DNA from 3 places in the Lysinibacillus sp. YS11 genome. Region 3 is predicted to be linked to each of the others. Evidence: riboswitches for the same ligand, from Rfam matches in the RefSeq annotation. Region 3 holds a riboswitch; each other region holds the start of a gene.
What was found. A riboswitch is a leader RNA that binds a small molecule or an ion and turns the genes downstream of it on or off. The one in region 3 is predicted to bind thiamine pyrophosphate.
Positions count from the first base shown of each region.

Region 1: linked by a shared signal. The riboswitch ahead of thiT (energy-coupled thiamine transporter ThiT) and the one ahead of thiW (energy coupling factor transporter S component ThiW) in region 3 are both predicted to bind thiamine pyrophosphate.
Region 2: linked by a shared signal. The riboswitch ahead of thiC (phosphomethylpyrimidine synthase ThiC) and the one ahead of thiW (energy coupling factor transporter S component ThiW) in region 3 are both predicted to bind thiamine pyrophosphate.

Region 1 covers NZ_CP026007.1:3,921,825-3,929,339, reverse strand. Annotated here, with positions in the region: gene LBYS11_RS19765 (AAA family ATPase) at 1-2,307, shown strand, start outside; gene LBYS11_RS24040 (hypothetical protein) at 2,348-2,470, opposite strand; gene LBYS11_RS19760 (magnetosome magnetite crystal formation protein family) at 2,526-2,849, opposite strand; TPP riboswitch at 2,975-3,082, shown strand; gene thiT (energy-coupled thiamine transporter ThiT) at 3,216-3,776, shown strand; gene map (type I methionyl aminopeptidase) at 3,939-4,694, shown strand; gene LBYS11_RS19745 (hypothetical protein) at 4,666-5,436, opposite strand; gene LBYS11_RS19740 (polyphosphate kinase 2 family protein) at 5,636-6,460, shown strand; gene LBYS11_RS19735 (GNAT family N-acetyltransferase) at 6,621-7,208, shown strand; gene LBYS11_RS19730 (beta-class carbonic anhydrase) at 7,281-7,515, opposite strand, start outside.
Region 2 covers NZ_CP026007.1:256,234-263,748, forward strand. Annotated here, with positions in the region: gene LBYS11_RS01220 (FIVAR domain-containing protein) at 1-1,535, opposite strand, end outside; gene LBYS11_RS01225 (methyl-accepting chemotaxis protein) at 1,791-3,890, shown strand; gene LBYS11_RS01230 (AEC family transporter) at 4,001-4,930, shown strand; TPP riboswitch at 4,991-5,105, shown strand; gene thiC (phosphomethylpyrimidine synthase ThiC) at 5,246-7,024, shown strand; gene LBYS11_RS01240 (catalase) at 7,148-7,515, opposite strand, start outside.
Region 3 covers NZ_CP026007.1:856,734-864,248, forward strand. Annotated here, with positions in the region: gene LBYS11_RS03915 (vWA domain-containing protein) at 1-304, shown strand, start outside; gene LBYS11_RS03920 (VWA domain-containing protein) at 288-2,885, shown strand; gene thiW (energy coupling factor transporter S component ThiW) at 3,041-3,541, opposite strand; TPP riboswitch at 3,636-3,743, opposite strand; gene LBYS11_RS03930 (MFS transporter) at 3,810-5,006, opposite strand; gene LBYS11_RS03935 (ABC transporter substrate-binding protein) at 5,497-6,570, opposite strand; gene LBYS11_RS03940 (ABC transporter permease) at 6,567-7,364, opposite strand; gene LBYS11_RS03945 (ABC transporter permease) at 7,361-7,515, opposite strand, start outside.

The DNA.
Region 1 (7,515 bases), 1.5 Mb from region 3:
GATGAACAGTCATACTATGAAGAAGCGTATAGCCTTCATCAAAAAGAGCAGGAATATTATCGCTTAGCAAAAACGCTAAATGAGCAATTTGATGAACAAGCTAATCGACAGCAACGGCTACAAATGCTTTTACAACAGCAGGATTTATACCAAGCAAAGGAGAAGGAGATTGCTTTAGCAGAACAAGCAGAGCGACTGGTGCTCCTCGAACAACAATGCAAGGATTTACGTGCTGAACTGAATGTTAAAGAGATAGCATTTCAACAAGCAAAGGTTAAGCAACAGCAGTCACAAGAAAAGTTGCAAGAAGCGCAAGAAAAATATGAGATAGAGCAGGCTAAAGAATCTGAACGACAGCAAATCTTACAGCAGGAGATGCAGATGCTAGCGCTTTTACCGAAATTTGAAGCCTATGAAAACAATATACAGCAGCTGCAAATAGCGGAGCAATATGCTGAAAATGCAAAACGAGCAGTAAATGATAACGTCAAACTTTTGGAAAATGAACAAGAGCAATTACAGCATTTTTCTCAATCATTAGAAGGCTATGAAAAACAGGTTGAACCCTATGAAAGCTATTTAGAACAATTACCGAAACTACGGGAACAGGTTGCTTTAATCAAGCAAGCGGATAAATATAAACATGCCGTAGATTTAGCTAAGCAGGATGTAGTTGCTTCAGAAAGTCTCTATCAAGAAAGTAAAGAGGCACTTCAACTTTTGCAGCAACGATGGCTGACGAGTCAAGCTAGTATTTTAGCAGAACAACTGAAGGAAGGAGAACCCTGTCCTGTTTGTGGTAGTATGACACATCAGAAAGCACACAATGAGCAACTGGAAGTTATTGAGCTTGCTCAAGTGGAAGCATTAAGAGCGAAGGCATCATCAGACGAGCGTAAGTATTTAGAGAAAGAGGCATTTTTAGCATCAGCGCAGCAACTTCTTCAAGATACATGGCGACAACTCGAGGCTCAGCATATTAAGCAAGAAGACCAACCACAGATCACCGCTACTCTACATGAAGTGGAACAAGAGCTTGCTGCATTAAAAATTATTCAACATCAATTAGCTGATGTGCGATTAAAAATAAAGCATCAGCATGACCGAATAGAGCAGCTACGAAATAAGCATATGAAGCTAGAGCAATATTTAGCAGAGCAGATAAAAGAATGGACAAAATTACAAGCGGTTGTAGACGAACAACTTAAGCAGATGCCCCCTAATTTACCAACTTTACAGCAATTAAAGCAACAACTAAATGAAGTTAGTAAACAGAAAGAAGAGCTTCAAAAAAGTTGGCAAGTGAGTCAAGAAAATTTGCATGCAGCAAAGGAAGCAGCTAGCAATGCAACACTAACTGTAGAAATTGCCAAACAGTCCTTTGAGGAATTACAGCTTAAAATGAATGAAAAGCTTCAGCAATTTTCAGCAGATATGCAAGAAATAGGTTTCGAAAGCTATGAGGCTTATGCAACTGCTAAACGGAGTGCCATACAATTGGATGCACTTCGAAAAGCATGTAGCGACTATGCTTTACAAGTACACACGTTGCAAATTCAGATTACCGAAGGGGCTACATACCTTCAAGGAAAAGAGAAGCAAGATTTAGAGGCGATGGAAGCAAGAGTAGAACAGCATCGAGTTTCCTATGAGGAAGCATTTAAACGTTTACAACAGATCAATGGCTTTATACAAGCATGCCAAGGCTTTAGTAAAAAGGTGGAAGAAATAGCGAAAGAGCTTCATTTACTTGAACAAGAAGCAGGGCGAGTAAAGGAGCTTTATGGATTATTAAATGGACAAAACTCGAAAAAGCTATCCTTTGAGCGTTATATACAAATTAACTACTTAGATCAAATTACAGAAGCTGCCAATATACGTCTGTATCATTTATCAAACGGTCAATTTGAGCTTAGACGTTCAGATAGATTAGAAAAGCATGCGAAGCAAAGTGGCCTTGGTCTTGATGTTTATGATGCTTATACAGATCAATTACGAGATGTCAAAACTTTATCAGGTGGCGAAAAGTTTAATGCTTCGTTGAGCCTTGCATTGGGGATGGCAGATGTGATTCAAAGCTACCAAGGTAATATTCATATTGAAACGATGTTTATTGATGAGGGCTTTGGCTCGCTCGATGAGGAATCACTAAATAAAGCAATCGATACATTAATTGATTTGCAGGATTCTGGTCGTATGATTGGCGTTATTTCGCATGTACCTGAATTGAAATCCGCGATGCCAGCAGTTTTACATGTGGAAAAAACATTAAATGGCCATAGTCAAACCCATTTTGAAGTGAAATAAAACGAAGGCGTATTTCCTTTAAAAGGAATACGCCTTCGTTTTATTTTTTTCGGGTTGTGGTTGTAGGCGTTGTGCCTTTTTTTGCAGCCATTACTTTTTTGACGATAGGAATAACAATAGGTGCTAACTTAACGGCAGTTTTTACAACGTTTGATACTTTCATCCCAAAACAGCTCCTTTTACAATTACTACTTCCTGTTTCACTTAAAAATAAAACATTAACGGATAACACGAACAGCCTGAATTATATTCCAAATCACAATACCTAGTGAGACGAGAGCATAGATGGCGAATGAAGCAAACCAAATAATCATCACTGTATTATTACTGGAGGTTGGATCTATACTAAATGTGGAAAAAACAAAGACAATAAAGAACAGGATGCCAAAAACAAAAGGAACTAAATGAGAGACAAGTGCACGAATCGAATGTTTTTTTACATCACTATCTTTTGTCACGAAATATACAATTAATGGAACGATAAAAGGGGCGAAGAAAATACTAAGATAACTAAAGGCAGCTAAAATTTTTTGATTCTCCATAGTTGTACCTCCTTTTTAAATATTTACGCATGAAAAACAGCAAAGTTTCAAAAAAATGATGTATGGAAGGTTGTAATCTTTCAATCCTTTGCGTACAATGAGAGTGTTCAAATAAATTCAGATGTAACGACCACAAGGGGAGCTGATGATGTCAGCTGAGACTGGGCACGTAATGCCTTGACTCTTCGAACCTGTAAGTTAACGCTTGCGTAGGGATGTGGATAGAAACCGACACTTGTACGATGTGAGGCTCTGTCCTGACATCGTTTTTTCCTCCTTAAAGGAAAAAGGTGTCAGAAAGAGACATATCAGCGCTTTTCTATTCCTGCTCTTGTATCCTACATCGGAACAAAGGAGAGAATATGTATGGACAAAAAAAGACTATTAATGCTAGTGGAGATTGCGATTTTTGCAGCGATAGGTCTCGTACTGGATCAGGTTTCCTTTAAAGTATGGGCACAAGGCGGCTCAGTTAGTCTTGTTATGGTACCGATTATGTTAATAGCATTTCGCTGGGGCTTAGTAGCTGGTCTTACTACGGGACTACTTGTGGGTGTTATGCAAACAATGTTTGGTTCTTATATCGTGCACTGGCTACAAGGATTACTAGATTATGGCGTTGCTTTTACTGTTGTAGGATTAGCGGCGGTTGTACGTGGACCAGTATTAGACGCTGCTAAACATATGAACAAAACAAAAATGGCACTTTATATAATCATAGGTACCGTTTTCGCAGGCTTCTTACGATACACAGCACATACAATTGCTGGTGCTGTATTTTTTGCCGAATATGCGGGTGACCAGAATGCATGGATCTATTCCATCATCTACAATGGTACATATATGCTACCAGCAACCATTTTAACGGCTGTCGTTGGTGTTCTTTTATTCACAGCCGCTCCCCAATTAATGCAAAGAAAAGCTTAATGCTAGTCCCTTCACAGGCGTGGAGGGACTTTTTTGTCGTGAATAACTCTTTTAGCACTTTGCAAAGTAGGAAAGCATACAATATTTAAAGCGTTTATCGTTATACGCATAAAAAGTTATGTTATATTAAAGAATAGATATTAGATGAAAGGGACGTTATACATGATTGTAAAAACGCAAGAAGAGATTGAAGCTTTTAAAAAAATAGGACGCATTTGTGCTGAAATTCGCGAAGCAATGAAAGCTGCTACAAAACCAGGTGTTACAACACTTGAGCTTGATGAAATTGCTGGTCGCATGTTTGCAGAGGCTGGCGCTATTTCAGGACCAAAGGGAGAATATGATTTTCCAGGGTATACATGTATTAGCGTCAATGAAGAAGTAGCACATGGTATTCCAGGAAAGCGTGTTATTCAAGAGGGAGATATCGTAAATATTGATGTTTCAGGCTCTTTAAATGGCTATTTTGCTGACACAGGTATTTCATTTGTTGTGGGTGATGGCTATGAGGACAAAGAAAAGCTTTGCCGTGTTGCTAAAAGTGCCTTTGATCGAGCAATGACAAAGGTAAAGGCTGGATCTAAATTAAATCAAATTGGTAAAGCTGTTGAACGCGAGGCAAATGCTAATGGGTTAACTGTTATTATGAATTTAACAGGTCATGGCTTAGGTCAATCTTTACATGATGAACCAAACCATATTTTAAATTATTACGATGCATGGGATACTACTATTATGAAAGAAGGTATGGTCCTTGCGGTTGAGCCATTTATCTCAGCAAAGGCAGAGCATATCGTAGAAGCAGGTGATGGCTGGACATTCGTGACGCCTGATAAATCACTTGTAGCTCAAATCGAACATTCAGTCATTGTAACAAAAGATAAACCAATTATCTTAACGTCATTAGACGAAGAATAGGATGTAATGAAAAAATCCTGCTAACCAATTTATTTTTGGTAGGCAGGATTTTTTTAATAAATAAAATGCCAACAAAGAGAACACCGCATAAAAATAAAGCAGCTGTAGTGACAAGTAGCTCATCAAAACCATTATGTATGGCGATTCCAATATAAGCCCAAATAAAAACACTTGGATACACAACATCAAAGTGATGGAAACGGATATGTAGCGCAATGGCTCCTCCTAAAGTAAGTAAAATCACTGCCCAAAGAGGCGTACTAAGACCAAAGCCGTTCCAACCATAAGCCGTTAACGTAAAGCTTGTATTTGTGATAAAAATAAATGTCATCCATGCTAAATAAATAGAGAAAGGAATACGACCAAACAAGGATTTGTCCTGAAGAGGGTACGTATTATACAACATAAACAAATACAAGACTAAGAGTAATGTAATGCCAAGAGAAACAATAAATAACTCATGGTGCCAGACATATATCGTCAATGCTTGTAATATATTTATGCAACTAAAAAGCGCAGACTGTTTCAAAGTTGTCTTTTTCATGTTCATAACTAACCAATAACCGAGTAAAAAATAAATGATAATCCAAATTACATGACTTACACTAACTGGTGCAAATACAACAGAAAAACGATTAGCGATTTCTAGCGAAGATTGACCGTTGATGTTCACGAAAAAGGATGAAAAGGTTAGGATGATTGAGACAAGATAAGAGATTGTCATCAAGATAAACCGAGGCATGTTTTCCTCTCCCTTCGTGTTAGATTGTATAGGGAAAAGACAAATAAGTATAGTACTGTCACTTTTTTTATTATAACGGAAATTTCCAACAATGTATCGTGTTGTTTTACTATTAATACCTACAATTTACCATGTCTGATAGGCATCCATATATTTCTTTAGTACAATAAGAATAGCCAAATAAAAGGAGTGAAGTTTCATGACACAAAATTTGAAAAATCTAGATCTAACTGTTGAACTAGACAAAAAGATGTATAAAAAGAAATTAAAAGTACTCCAATATGAAATGTTGAACGCACAACAATTTTTATTAAAAAACAAGATTGGCTTGATCTTGGTATTTGAAGGAATGGATGCAGCTGGTAAAGGTGGCGCTATTAAACGATTAATCGAACGTGTCGATCCCCGCGGTTATGTTGTACATCCTATTTCTGCTCCTCAAGCTCATGAATTACGCTACAATTATTTACAACGATTTTGGAGAAAATTGCCTCAACATGGGCAAATCGCTATTTTTGATCGCTCGTGGTATGGCCGCGTACTAGTAGAACGCATCGAAGGATTCGCAACAAAGGATGAATGGTCTCGTGCTTATGAAGAAATTAATAATTTCGAGAAGATTTTAACTGCAGGAGATTACATAATTATTAAGTTCTGGCTTCATGTTTCAGATGAGGAGCAATTAAAACGCTTTAAAGAACGTGAACAAAACCCTTATAAATCTTGGAAGTTAACAGCCGAGGATTGGCGCAATCGAGATAAAACACCTCAGTATATTGAAGCAGCAAATGCGATGTTTGAAAAGACAGATAAAAAAGATGCACCATGGGTCTTAGTCGCTGGAGATGACAAAAAGTATGCACGTGTTCAGGTGCTACAGGAAACTATTGCACACATTGAACGAGAGGCTCAAAGGCGTGGTCTTCATTTAACAAATGTGTTAGACAATACTCAACTAGAGGATGCTGATTCCTCCAGCTTAGAAATAGTAAACGAGAAAAAGAAAGAACAAAAAACTAAATAATTGAATTGTGCTGCTATGACAATAAGACATAAGCTGTTTTGGTTGTAGCAGCCTGTTTTTTTACATACAATGAAATATAAATAGGGTTTGCAATTATGGCTTGTAGCCAATGAAACAAAGAGAAATGTATTGATTTTTATTGGAAGGCTAGTGTGGAGAAATGGTGCTTAAAATTTGGAATCTATTAAGAAAAAAGGGTGGGAATGTGGTAACAATAAAGGGGGAAAAATGCTACATCCGCACATTCCAAGAAAAAGATGCACGAAGTTTAACGGGTCTCGTAAGCCGTAATAAATACTTTTGGTCTATATACGAGCCACTGCAAAGACCTGAATACTATACAGTCGATGCTCAATACAAAAAAATTCAAGAAAGTCTCTATTTAATGGAGTCTAAGCGTGAATTTACTTTTGGTATTTTTGAGCATAGTACAAATAATCTAATAGGGCATATTGCACTTTATGCTGTCAAACGCTTACCGTACTCGAGTGCATTTGTTGGCTATGCGATGGATGAGATTTATGTTGGAAAGGGCATTGTCACAGAAGCTGTGAATATGGTGGTCCGATTTGCATTTGAACAAATTGGTCTACATCGTGTAGAGGCCTACGTATCGACACAAAATAATGCCTCCATGCGTGTATTAGAGAAGGCTGGATTTCAGCAGGAGGGTCTGCTAAGAAAGCTACTGTATATCAATGGTCATTGGGTAGATCACTATATGTATGCACGTTTAGAGGATGAATAGAAAAATAAGTGCCTATCTTCCACATAGAGAGGATAGGCACTTGCTCTTTTATGAATGTATGAAGAAATAATTTTATTGTTTATTTCCATCTTCAATTAAATCTAGATGACCTGTATTTGGATCAATTATTAAACCATGAACAGGTACGTCTTTTACCATTAATGGATGATTACGAATTGTATCGACACTTTTCTTAACACTTGTTGCTACATCACCGAAACCTCGTAAAAATTCTTTCAAATCAAAACCAGAATATTCCAACATTTTGATTGTTTCTGGATCGATGCCTCGTTGTACCATTTCGCTA
Region 2 (7,515 bases), 600 kb from region 3:
TTAACTAAAAGTGATTCAGCGTGTGAAACGGCTGAGTTAAAAATATACCACTCATTGTATGTTGTCCAATTAGTAGTTGATGGTATACCTATCCCATTTTCTGAAACCATCACGTACATATCTTTTGCATGATTTACAAGTGATTGTAGATAAGTTTTATCAACATATTGTCCACTATTTCCAGGTTTATAGGCATTCTTATAAGTCCAAATAGCATTATTTAAATTATTGATAGCGTTGGCAATATCTGCTTGAGTTGCATAATAATTATTTACGACTGCTTGAGCAGATGAAACAGCAGAATCAATTGCATTTTTCTCTGATTGAGTAGTCCATTGAGAATTATATGGAATATTCGATCCATCCCAAGACACTGTAACATATTGAATAGAATTAATTAAAGACTGTAGTGATGCCTTATCACCGTAGCCATACTTTGTGCCATTCTTTTGTGCAGCCTGGTAGACTACCAGTGCATTTTTATATTGAATGATGGCGTTCTTCACTTGTTCTTGAGAGGCGCTATTATTGTTCGCTACAGCTCTTGCAGTCACTACAGCAGAATCAAATACTGCACGGTCTGTATGTGTTGTCCATTTATCCGTATTTAATATATCATAGCCGTTTACAGATACTTGTACATATGGCGGGGATGCAATTAGTGCATTAAGTTCTTTTTTATCAATGACAGGGAGCGTTACTGAGATACGGCTATCGTTCACCTGTACATTATTTACTAGATGCCCTGAATCTAAAGCTACTTTAGCTCCACCTTTTACAACGATTTGCTCAATTTTACCTTCTCCATAAAGGTTGAAATCTTTTGTTACATCAATTGTAAGTTTTTCAATATTAGCCATTGCTCCAAAGGATTCTACTTTGCCTACTACCTCTACTTTGGAAAGAAGTTGATCAGACGATACGTTGACTTTAGTACGGGCTAAATTGATGTTTGATGATTTCATATCGATTAAAGTAACGTATAGCCAACTTACCTTTTTCGTTACAATTGGTTTTAGTGTAATTGTTTCACTTACTACTACATCATCAAGTGTAACAGCTTTTTTTACTCTGTTTGTAATGATAAGCTGACCATCCACACTAACGTTTTGAACTTTTACATAGTCCGCGTTAACAGTGAGGTCTCCAGAGATTTGTGCGTTACCTCCATCAAAATAAACAGATTTTTTGCTGGTACCTGCTTTGTTTAATATTAATGCTGTAACGTCGGTAAGTTGTCCGTTTTTCACTACAATAGTTGCTCGGGCATTGGATAATGCTGTTTTATTTGATGTATTGAATAGGGGCTTTAATGCAGATTGAATTCTAAATGTACCGTTAGATGTTATCACAGTATCTTTTGTTATATTTTTGATCGTTACGGATTCACCTATCACCTTTTTGGCTGCTGCCACCTGTGTCTCATATAAATTTGATTGTATTTGAGATGTTGTGGCACTTGCCGTAGACATTGGTAATACTAGTGTCGCTGTAATAGCCGTGACCATTAATGTTGATAGCGCTTTATTTTTCAATTTAAGTCACTCCAATCATTCTATTTAATAGTTAATATATCATATTTTTCTATAATTTAGAATTAGAAGAGGATGTTTTACTATGAATCTCCATTCAAATAAGTCATTAGTCCTTTATATTGAAAAATAAATGTTTGGTGAAGTATCGGTATTTTTCTCTATAATTCTGTAAATTTTCTACTTTATTCGCTAAATATTTTATTGTGATACAATCATCCATCCATTATTATTAGTATAAAAGTGGGGGTGTTAGTTATGAAAAAATCAAGAGGAATTGCCTTAAAACTTTCTTCCCTTATAATAGGATTATTTCTTATTTTATTTTTATCCTATACTGTCATAACGGGGATTATTATAAAAAAGCAAAGTGTTGAAGACGCAGAGCATGGAACATTACAATCGGCTGAATCTTCTGCAGCTATTATGAGTGAAAGATTTAAGAAAGCCAATACGACATTACAAACAACAAAGCGTATCATAGAAAGCATGGAGAAGAATAATACGTTGTCTACCAAGGGTGTCATAGACGTAATGGAAAACAATTTAGCTAGCAATAATGACATTCTTGGAGTAGGAGCAATCTTTGAGCAAGATTCTATTATTTTAGAACCAACTGAAGCTGCTTTAGTAGATACTAAAAAACGTTTTATCCCTTATTTAAGTAAGAACGGAAATGATATCTCGACGGCTCTAATCGAAGGTATTGATGATAAGAGTATTTCTGAATGGTATTGGGTACCAAAAGAAGAGAGACGTGCAGTTTTGACAGAGCCCTATGATTATAATGTAAACGGTCAATCCGTATTAATGACAACCATTTCAGTGCCATTAATCAATGCTTCCGGGACATTTTTCGGTGTATTGACTGCCGATGTATCAATAGATTTTTTAAATGATTTAACAAAATCGAATGCCCCAGAAGGCGGTTATGCGGCAATTATTACGAATAAAGGTGTGCTAACAGCTAACAGTTTTGGTGATGAGCTAGTTGGGCGCAATATGCAAGAGGATCCTACTTGGACAAGTATTAGTAAGACAATGGAAAATGGTGAACTAACAAGTATGTACGTTGACTCTAATCAACTGAAGGAAAAGGCCTATAATGTTTTTGCTCCAATGATTTTAGAGGGTATTGACGAAACATGGACTGTTCAAGTCGTGTTAGCTGAATCAAAGATTCTAGAAACATATAATCATGTATTTGTATTTACGATTATTGCTTCCATTATTATGGTGGTTTTGATGACAGCTGCAAGTGTGTTATTCATCTATAAACAATTAAAACCACTTAAATTTTTACGTGCATCGATTGAAACTGCAGCCGAAGGGGATTTAACACAAAAGGTAGAAGAGCGATATATTAAGCCTGATGAAATTGGTGCAGTTGCTGTGGCCTATAATAATATGTTAGATAAAACCAATAGTGCGATTCAAACTGTACTAAATTCCACGAGGTTATTGAACCAATCTTCTAATCAGGTAAATGAGGCATTTAATGAGGTAGTTGCTTCTAGTCAGGAGGTTTCTGTAGCTATCAACGAGATTGCACAAGGAGCTTCGAAGCAATCAGAGGATACAGAAGAAACAAATTATCGAATGATGGATTTATCAGATCAGATTGATGCTATTACGGCTCTTTCTAATGAAATGGATGAGCTATCTCATAAAACAGGTGTAACAACGGAAAAAGGATTGCATGAGGTTGAAAGTTTAAGAGAACGTAATATGGAGACAAATGAAATGAATGGGCGTATCCAGCAGCAAATGGAATCATTAGCTTCTAATATTGCCAATATTAATCAGATTATTGCTTCGATTCAAAGCATTACCGAGCAGACTAATCTGCTAGCTTTAAATGCAAGTATTGAGGCTGCACGTGCTGGTGAACATGGTAAAGGATTTGCTGTAGTTGCAGAGGAAGTTAGAAAGCTAGCAGAACAATCTAAGAATGAAACAGAAATTATTAAGAGTACAGTAGAAAGTATTCTTGAAAATTCTCAGCAGACGGTTGCTGTGATTGCATCTAATGCAGATTTAATGCAATCTCAAAATGAGTCCGTACAAAGCACGCAACTAGCATTTAAAGATAGCAGTGATTTGTCGGGTTCAATTGCAAATTCTATTAGTGATTTAATGAATAAACTATCTAGCATGTTAGAGCATAAAAATCAGGCAATCATGGCTATCCAAAGTATTTCGGCTATTTCAGAGCAAACAGCAGCCTCTGCGGAACAAGTAAGTGCTTCTGCAATGGATCAACAAGTAGAATTACAAAAAGTAGCAGAGTCTATTCAAAATATGAACGATATTTCAAACGAGCTACAAGAAGTTGTAAACCGATTTAAGCTTGCTTAAAAAGAAAGGCTGCCTTCAATATAGAGGCAGTCTTCTTTATGGTGAAAGCCGGAGAAATTGACCTAGAAGGAATTCAACACTACTATTAACACTGGAAGGGGGACATTGATATGATGTATCTCGGAATGATTTTCTTTCAAATTGTTGTACCTATTTTAGTGTTACTTGTAATAGGCGCTATACTACAAAAGAAATTTCGCTTTAATTTAAAAGCATTGTCTCAGCTTATTACATATTGCTTTATGCCAGCAGCTGTTTTTGTAAATTTATATGAAACACATGTGGAATTAACTGTACTGGGAGAGGTCGGATTATTTATTGTACTCTTTATCGGTAGTCAAATGATACTCAGTCACTTTATGGCAAAAGGGTTAGGTTTAGCTAGAACAGAGGCAGCTGTCTTTAAAAATAGTGTTGTGCTCATTAACTCGGGTAATTACGGTATTCCAGTGGCTCAAATGATATTTGCCACGCAACCTATTGGAGTAGCCATTCAGGTCATGCTCGTAATCTTTCAAAATATGACTACGTATACATATGGTTTATACAATTTAATTTCTTCTACAAAGTCAGGTATGACAATCATCAAGGATTTCTTTAAAATGCCTATTATTCATGCGCTGATTATAGGTGTCGCTATGAATTATTTTGATATCGGTATTCCACAGTTTATCAAAATACCAGTAGAACATGTGGCAGATGGATTTATTGCTGTGGCTCTAATTACTTTAGGTGCGCAATTATCACAATTAGAGATGAAATCAATGTTTAATAAAACCGTCTTTATCAGCTGTTTTACGCGATTAATTATTGGACCATCTGTTGCATTGGCCATTATTTATATATTGGGATTAGATGGAGTCGTCGCACAATCACTGTTTATAGCTAGTGCTTTTCCAACATCCCGCAATAGTTCTAGTCTAGCATTGGAATATGATGTAGAATCAGCAACAGCCGCGCAAGCTGTTTTATTTTCAACCATTGTAAGCTGTATAACTGTAACCATTGTGATCTATTTTGCAGAAGTATTATTTACCTAGTAAGATAAAAAATAACTTCCATCTCTTAGTATTATCTGCTACACTAGCATCAAACTAAATAGTATTAACTAGGGGAGTCTGATGAGTCAGGCTGAGAGGGAAACGCTACGAAGTTTCTTGACCCTTTGGACCTGATCTGGCTCATACCAGCGTGGGAAAGTTAAGAAGCTATTGCAGAGTATGCAATCAATAGACCTTTACATTCGTGGCCGGATCCAAATAATTATTTTGGATTCGGCCTTTATTTTTTGGATTGTTGGGGTGAGCTAGAATCGGTCCTTATATCAAAATAAATTTAAGGGAGAGAAGTAGCTCATGTCAGCAATTAGTGAAAAGAATATTACCATTATGTCCAGCTTTGAAGGAAGCAAAAAAGTATATGTGGAAGGATCACGCCCAGATATTCTAGTACCTATGCGAGAAATTGCATTAAGTCCGACAACAGGCAGTTTTGGAAATGAAGAAAATGCTCCTATTCGAGTATATGATACGAGTGGGCCCTATACAGATCCAGCCTACCAAGTAGATATTACGAAAGGTTTACCTGCCTTACGAAATGCATGGATTCAAGAGCGAGGGGATGTAGAAGCATATGAGGGACGCTCCATTAAACCGGAGGATAATGGCTTTCGTCATGTTGATGACCCGCGTATTCAAGAAAATGTCTTCCCTGAGTTGGCGAGAAAGCCTTTGCGTGCTAAAAAAGGTAAAAATGTGACACAGCTTCACTATGCACGAAAGGGAATTATAACGCCTGAAATGGAGTTTGTAGCGATTCGTGAAAATATGGATCCTGAATTTGTACGTTCAGAAATTGCAGCTGGGCGTGCTATAATGCCTTCTAATATTAATCACCCTGAGGCAGAGCCAATGATTATTGGGCGTAATTTTCATGTAAAGATCAATGCGAATATCGGGAATTCTGCTGTATCTTCTTCCATTGCAGAAGAAGTTGAGAAAATGACCTGGGCAACTCGATGGGGCGCAGATAATATTATGGATTTATCGACTGGTAAACATATTCATACAACTAGAGAATGGATTATTCGAAATGCGGCAGTGCCAGTGGGAACAGTGCCAATTTATCAGGCTTTAGAAAAGGTAAATGGTGTAGCAGAGGATTTAACGTGGGAGGTTTATCGTGATACTCTCATTGAACAAGCTGAGCAGGGTGTGGATTACTTCACCATTCATGCAGGTGTCCTTTTACGCTATGTACCACTAACAGCAAATCGTGTGACAGGTATTGTATCTCGAGGTGGCTCTATAATGGCACAGTGGTGTTTATATCATCATCAAGAGAATTTCCTGTATACACACTTTGAGGAAATCTGTGAAATTATGAAAGCCTATGATGTTGCTTTTTCCTTAGGTGATGGTTTACGCCCAGGCTCAATTGCAGATGCCAATGATGAGGCACAATTTGCAGAGCTTGAAACACTAGGCGAGCTAACACAGATTGCTTGGCAGCATGATGTTCAGGTAATGGTTGAGGGACCAGGTCATGTACCAATGCATTTGATTAAAGAAAACATGGACAAGCAATTAGAGGTTTGTAAGGAAGCTCCCTTCTATACATTAGGACCACTCACAACAGATATTGCTCCAGGTTATGACCACATTACATCAGCCATTGGGGCAGCCATGATTGGCTGGTTTGGTACAGCGATGCTTTGTTATGTGACACCGAAAGAGCATCTTGGTTTACCGAATCGCGAGGACGTTCGTGTGGGCGTTATCACTTATAAAATTGCTGCACATGCTGCTGATTTAGCAAAAGGTCATCCAGGTGCACAACAACGAGACGATGCACTGTCTAAAGCGCGCTTTGAGTTCCGTTGGCGTGATCAATTCAATCTGTCACTAGATCCCGAGCGTGCAGTGGAATATCATGATGAGACACTGCCAGCAGAGGGAGCAAAAACAGCACACTTTTGTTCTATGTGTGGGCCTAAATTCTGTAGCATGAGAATTTCACAGGATATTCGTAATTATGCGAAAGATAAGGATTTGAATACGACTGAAGCGATCCATCAAGGTATGAAAGAAAAGGCTGAGGAGTTTAAAAAAGCAGGCAGTCAAATTTACCAATAATGAAAGAAAAGGCTTATGTCAAAAAAATAGACATAGGCCTTTTCTTAATAAAAAAACTCCATGTGAATAGTGGATTCACATGGAGTGAAAGTTGGATTTGGATATCAATAATAAAGTGGAATATTAAACGTTTGTTGGTTGTTTTACATATGGATTTGTAAGGTCCATACCTTCTAAGGAAAGACCCATCGCTTTAGCGACACCTTCACCATATGCTGGGTCAGCTAGATAGCAGTGAAGGATGTGACGGCGTTTGATGAATTCTTCAACAGAAGCCATATCGTTCGCGGTATTTTCAAATAAGCGTTGCTGCTCTTCCGAAGTCAATAGACGGAATAGTTTACCTGGTTGTTCAAAGTAATTATTATCGTCTTCACGGAAATCATGAATACCTGCATGACCATCAATACGTAATTCAGGCTCTTTATGGTCTAAATTATGCTCCCACTCACCATAGCTATTTGGTTCATAGCTTAATGTCGAACCAAGAT
Region 3 (7,515 bases):
CTGGAATGTTTATTCGCAAGAAGACGAGTTTCTTTCGTCTGTTACGAAGGGGATGCTAACTGCGCCCAAACAGCCAGGCATTTATATGGTACGCTCAAATAATGAGGAAAAACAATTGATTGTACAATTGCAAGCACAAGAACGTGTCATTGAACAAGGAACAAGTTTTACATTAGGTGATATTTCAGACAATGGAAAGGAAGAAGTGTCGATGACCTCTTTCGTGCCTTGGCTAATTGTAATTATTTTACTATTGCTTGTTTCAGAGTGGGAGGTGCAACGACGTCGTGGATTTACGAATTGATATGCCGTTAGTATTGTTGTTACTCCTTCCATTATTCTTGTATTTTGGATGGACATACTTTCATGAGCGGCAGCGACTTAAAAGAAGTCATATTGTTGTACTTACTATTCGCATAGCGGCAGCAGGCTGTTTAGTTTTTGCACTCGCAGGTCCATATCTATTATTACCAATAAAAGAAGAACAAATTGTTTATTTAGTAGACCGTTCTGCTTCTATGAATGGTACGGAAGATGAGATGGTTCAGTTTATACAGGAGAGCCTCCAATCAAAAAAAGAACCACAACTTGCGGGCATTTATTCATTTTCCTCTACTTTACAAACAGAAGCTATTTTATCTAAAACATTAAAGGAAGTACCGAAACTAACTGAAATTAAAGCTACCGATCAAACAAATATAGAACAAAGTCTACAGCTTGCTTCAGGGATTATAGATCCTAAAAAAGCAACTCGTCTTGTGCTACTAACAGATGGTAATGAGACAAAGGGCGATGCTTTAGAATTTGCTACGAAGTTGAAAGGCTCTAATATTAGTGTGGATATTAAGCCTTTTAGTCAACCAGTTGTCAATGATGTATCACTAAAAAGCTTTGTATCCCCTCAAGTTGCTTACGTTGGAGAGCAACAACAATTAGTGACAGACATACATGCAACATCAGCAGGTCAAGGCGAGCTATTACTATATGAAAATGATGAGCTTATTCATCGAGAGGCAGTTGAGCTGACTGAAGGCACGAATGTGTTTACCTATAAACATGCAGCAACAGCTGAAGGACTTGTAAAATATGAAGCCGTTGTTCAAGTTGGTCAGGATGCCATTTTTGAAAACAATAAGTTAACTAGTGTCACAATGGTTCAAAGTGAACCACATTTATTAATCGTTAATGGTTATGAAACAGCATCACCCATCGCAGCAGCACTTGGTAGTCAATCCATTGCCTATGATGTTGTAGCACCTAAAAGTTTACCAAATGAACTATCCAGCTATTTGCAATATAATGCTATCGTTTTCGACAATGTACCAGGTCATTTAGTGGGTGAAGCAAAAATGAGTGTTATTGAGCAAGCAGTCAAAAACTTTGGAGTTGGTTTTACAATGGTGGGTGGAGAAAATAGTTTTGGTCTAGGCGGCTATTTTAAAACACCGTTTGAAACCTTATTGCCAGTGGAAATGGAAATTAAGGGCAAAGAGCAATTACCTTCCTTAGGATTAGTGATTGTACTTGACCGTTCTGGCAGTATGCAAGGCTCGAAGCTTGAGCTTGCTAAGGAAGCAGCGGCACGTTCTGTTGAGATGTTGCGAGATGAGGATACATTAGGATTCATCGCCTTTGATGATCGTCCTTGGGAGATTATAGAGACAGGGCCTCTTAACAGTAAAGAAGAGGCTGTGGATACTATTTTATCAGTAACACCTGGTGGGGGAACAGAAATCTATAGTTCATTAGCTAAAGCCTACGAGAACCTTGCTGATTTAAAGCTCCAACGTAAGCATATTATCCTCTTAACAGATGGGCAGTCACAGGCAGGGAACTATGAGGATTTAATTGGTGAAGGGAAAGAAGAGGGTATAACCTTATCGACAGTAGCGATTGGACAAGATGCCGATGCGAACTTATTAGAAGCGCTTAGTGACATGGGCAGTGGACGTTTCTATGATGTGATAGATGAGCAAACCATTCCTTCTATTTTATCTCGGGAAACAGCTATGATTTCCCGCACCTATATTGAGGACAATCCATTCTATCCGGCAATTTATAATGCAGCAGGATGGAACTCACTGTTTGCTAATGGTGTCCCACAAATGAATGCATATATTGGGACAACGGCAAAACAGGGGGCTACTGTTGTAGCAGAAAGCGAGAAAGAAGATCCTGTGTTAGCGCAGTGGCAATATGGTCTTGGTAAAACATTTGCCTTTACATCTGATTCAACGGGTAAATGGACTGGAGATTGGGCAAGATGGCAGAATTGGGGAGCATTTTGGCAAACACTTATTTCTCAAATGCTACCAAGCTACAATGATGTAGCCTATGATGTAAGATTGGAAGCAGATGGTTCCTTTATGATTACAGACCCTACAAATGAAGCCGCATTTTTAGATATTGTAGCGGTAAATGAAGCAGGGGAGGAGCTAGAAACACAACTTGAAACCATTTCCGCATCTCAAGTTCGAGCTGTAGTACAAGCTGAACCTGGATTAATTTTCTTCCGTATAGCAGATGAAAAGCAGGCCATTTATCAGGCAGGGCTAAGTGTTCCTTATAGTGCTGAATACGAACTACTCCCTGTAAATAACCAACTGATAGAAGAGTTAACTCAACGAACAGGAGGCACTGTTTTAAAGGAACCACAAGATGTCTTCCGTGACTTTACGACAAAAGGAGCAGATCGGCAAAATATTGCCACATGGCTACTCTTAGCGAGTATGCTTCTTTTCTTTATTGATATTACCATAAGACGTTTTGGTTGGAATTTCCTAACGAATGCGAAGAAAAAAGAGCCGCTGGTTGAGGAAAAAACTATAGAAGCAGAAGACACAAATGTAGCACAGTTGTTAAAAGGCATGAAAAAACGATCTTAAAATAGAGGAAGCAGTGCAAACTCGAATAGTTTTGCACTGCTTTTTTATATTGCATGAAATAAAGAGTTATCCCCTTTGTAAAGAGGGTAAATGAGAAGAAAAGCGATCCAAATTGGACTACCCCAGCTCAATGAATGCTCATAATTCAATCTCTCTCAATAAAGAGAAGAATTAAACCTCTTTACTAGCTCTGTTTTACGCAAGCTACTCGCAACCATTACACCTAAAATAGCACCGATCGTACTTGATGTTAAAAAGGCTGGTAGGAAGAAGAATGCTGCTACAGATGTTCCCATGAATAATTTTGCATAAGGGACGGCAATAAGTGAAGCCAGAATGCCCGTTCCGATAACTTCTCCGATACCAGCTAACCACATTTTATTGCTATATTTATAGGCAAGGGCAGCACAGAACGCACCGATGATACTACCAGGGATAGCTAGTAGAGAGCCTGTTCCAGTAAGGATACGAATGATGGCAGTGACAAAGGCAACTATAACTGTTGGTACGGGTCCAAGTATAATGGCTCCTATCACATTAATAGCATGCTGAACTGGGTAAGCACGTGCGATTCCTGTTGGGATGGATACGAAAGTAGAGCCTGCAACAGCAACGGCTACTAATAAAGCCATGACTGTTAATTTACGAATTGACATAAAGTTCACTCCTTTTGGTAAAGTTCGTGAGGAAAAATAAAAAGGCCACCCCCTTTAAACAATAGGAAGCGGCCTTGCGTGTATATAGTGACAACAGCAAGTAGCGCCACTTCCCTCCGCTAGTGTGAACTAGATCAGGTTCAAAGGGTCCGTATATTACCATATACGTCTCAGCCTTTTAAAGACTCCCCTAGTGGTTAAAATCATTCAATTTTGTGAATCAACAATAATGTAACATACTGCTAAAAATAGTCAATGATTTTTCAGACTATTTTGTATCGGGATGCATTAAATGAGGTGCTTTTTTCACTGTCCAGATGAGCGCAAGGAAGAAACAGGCTAATAATATGATAGAACCGAAAATATATGGGCTATTCATATTCCAGTCAAATAATAAACCTGCCAAAGCGGGTCCAATCATATTTCCGAGGCTCATATAGGCATTATTCAAGCCCGCAGCAAATCCCTGCTCTTTCTCTGCAAGCTTTGAGATGAGTGTATTAACAGCTGGACGAATTAATGTCGTTGCTGTAGAGAAAATTGTTGCTACAACTAAAATAAGGGCAAAGCCAGAAACAAATAATATTAAGAAAATAGCAACGGATGCAATAAATAAATTTACTAGTACTACTTTCATTTCACCATAACGATTGAACAGTGGTGTAATAATAAACATTTGTACTACTACTCCAAAAGCACCACCAACAACTAATATAATCGCTATATCTACAGGTGTGTAATTAAACTTTTCTGTCACAAATAATGACAATGTCGTTTGGAAATTTGCAATTCCAAACGAGAACACCAGCATAATTATGAGCATAACAAAATAAGGCATATGTATGGAACGAGCCATTTGCTTCGCCAGATTGTCTTGCTTTTGTTTCTGTTGAGCAGTGTTTGGTTTGGTAGAAGGTAATAAAAAGTAAGATAAAATAGATGCTAAAATGGCTGCAGCTCCAGCTGTGAAAAATGGGAAATGTAAGCTTACCTTTGCTAAAAAGCCACCAATACCAGGTCCAATCATAAAGCCAAGAGACATAGCGGCACCCAACATCCCCATACCTTTCCCACGTTCTTCATAGGTTGTGACGTCAGCGACAAAAGCCATAATAGGAGGTGCAACAAATGCGGAACCTAGACCACCTAAAAATCGTGCTAAAAAGAGCATCCATACATCTGTAGCAAGGCCAAATCCGATTTGTGCAAGACCTGTTACGATAAGACCGAAAATAATTAAATTTTTTCGTCCGTACTGATCTGAAAGATTCCCAGCAATAGGAGAAAATACGAATTGAGCTAAGGCGAACGTTGCGATTAGCATACCTAGAACTTGTCCTGCTGCACCAAATATTTTTAAATACTCTGGCATGACAGGAATAATAATGCCAATACTCCCCATTGCGATAAACATATTAAACATTAAAATATACAAAGCCGCCTTATTGGACTTCTGCTGGGTCATCGAATGAACCCCCTTTTTGTAATCAAATATAGTACAGTCTATCATAAAGAATTATTGCTTGGCTAATAGTTAAGATTATAGTACTGGTTCTATATTTAGAATGGTTTTCCACAAAAGTTTTTATCCACGCACCTATGCATGATGAAATAATACATTTTAGTCATAAAAGTTGAGGGAAAAGAAGCTATGGGAGGATAAATTAGTAAAGCAACAACAATTGAGGGACTTCTCTTATAAAGGGAGATTAAAAATTTGGAGAGTCTGTCTGTAATGGCATAAAGCATGGCTATAAATTGTAGCGATGTTGAGCGTTAGAAGTTATGGACTATCAAAAGTACACTAATGTGAGAATCTATTAAAATTTAGATAAAATATTTTATAAATATAATAATGCAAATAGTCGATTGAAAATGTTCTTAGTTTAATAAACAGTTAGACAAGCAGAGAAAAAAACTAGCGAATTGGTGTGAAAACCAATTCGCTAGTTTAATTATCTGATACTCATTTTAAATTCTAAAAATAATTCGTTGTATTTCCCTAAATAATCAGGTCCTAAATTTTTGTAGACCTCTAATGTATCACGTTGTTCTTCAGAAGGATAGTAGCGTTCGTCAGAAACAACTTCTTCGTCCATTAAGTCCATAGCGGCAATATTAGGAGTAGAATAGCCTACAAAATCAGCATTTTGAGCACCTGATTCAGCACTTAGCATGAAGTTAATAAAGGTGTGGGCACCATCAATATTTTTCGATGTTTTTGGGATGACCATATTATCAAACCATAAGTTTGAGCCTTCCTCAGGTACAGCAAAGTCTAACTCTTCATTTTCATACATCATATCAGCTGCTTGGCCAGACCATGTAAGGGCAACAGTTGCCTCATTATTGATCATTAACGGTGTGATTTCATCTCCAATGATCGCTTTAACATTTGGTGCAAGTGTAATTAATTTGTCAGTAGCTTCACGAAGTTCCTGATCATCTAGTGAATTCAGAGAATAGCCAAGACTGTTTAAGCCCATCCCAATGACTTCACGCGCACCATCTACTAAAAAGACTTTTCGCTTTAAAGAAGGGTCCCATAAATCGTCCCAAGAGGAGAAGTCTAAGTCTCCAACAAGGCTTGGATTGTAGACAATACCTACTGTTCCCCAAAAATAAGGGACAGAATATTTATTGTTAGCATCGAATGGTAAATCTAAAAAGTAAGGGTCAATATTTTTTAAATTAGGGATTTTCGTTTTATCTAAAGGAATTAATAATTTTTCTTCCTTCATCTTCTCAATCATATATTCAGAAGGGACAGCAATATCGTAAGCTGTTCCGCCTTGCTGAATCTTTGTCATCATAGCTTCATTGGAATCGAATGTTTCATAGATGACATGAATGCCTGTTTCTTTTTCAAATTCTTTTAACAAATCAGGATCAATATATTCTCCCCAGTTAAAGATGGTTAACGTGTCTTTTCCACTTTTACCGCCTCCCGCACTTAAGGCATCAGCCGCATAGAATAAAAGGGCTGAAACGACAAGGATGGCGATGGTAGCTTGAATTAGTGACTTCATCGATGCCCCTCCATTCTTTTACTCGTACGACTTGTCATGAAATAATAACCAACAACAACTAAAACCGTAACAAAGAATACTAATCCAGAAATTGCATTCACCGTTAGAGAAATTCCTGCGCGGGCCATTGAATAAATTTCTACGGATAAAGTACTAAAGCCATTACCTGTTACAAAGAATGTCACGGCAAAATCATCTAATGAATACGTAAGGGCAAGGAAGAAGCCTGCAAAAATACCTGGCTGAATATAAGGAAGAATGACACGCATCATAACGTCCTTTTTCGTTGCCCCTAAATCTAATGCTGCATCGATTAATGAGTTATTCATTTCTAGTAGCTTTGGTAAAACCATTAATACAACAATCGGTACACTAAATGCAACATGGGCTAGTAAAACAGATGCAAAGCCCAGTTTAATGCCTACCATTGTAAATAAAATTAAGAAGCTAGCCCCGATAATTACGTCTGGGCTGACGATTAAGACATTGTTTAAGGATAATAAAGTATTACGCATTTTAGAATCCTTAACCGTCACAATTCCAATTGCTCCTAGCGTACCAATAATAGTAGAAATGAGAGCAGAAAGTAATGCCACGATGACCGTATTTATTAATATAACAAGAAGACGCGAATCTTCAAAAACAGCTTGATAATGCTCCAAAGTAAAGGATTCAAAATTATTCATGGAGCCGCCACTATTAAACGAGTAAAAGATTAAATAGAAAATTGGAGCATAGAGAACGATAAAAACAATTGTTAAATAGACTTTGGCTGAAGCAGATAGTTTGTTCATCGTACGCGACCTCCTTTATCCTTTTGTCCCGTAATTAGCATGATAATCACCATGAATAAAATTAAGAATACAGCAATAGTGGAACCCATACCCCAGTTTTGCGTCACAAGGAATTGCTGTTCAATCGCTGTGCCTAGAGTAATGACACGGT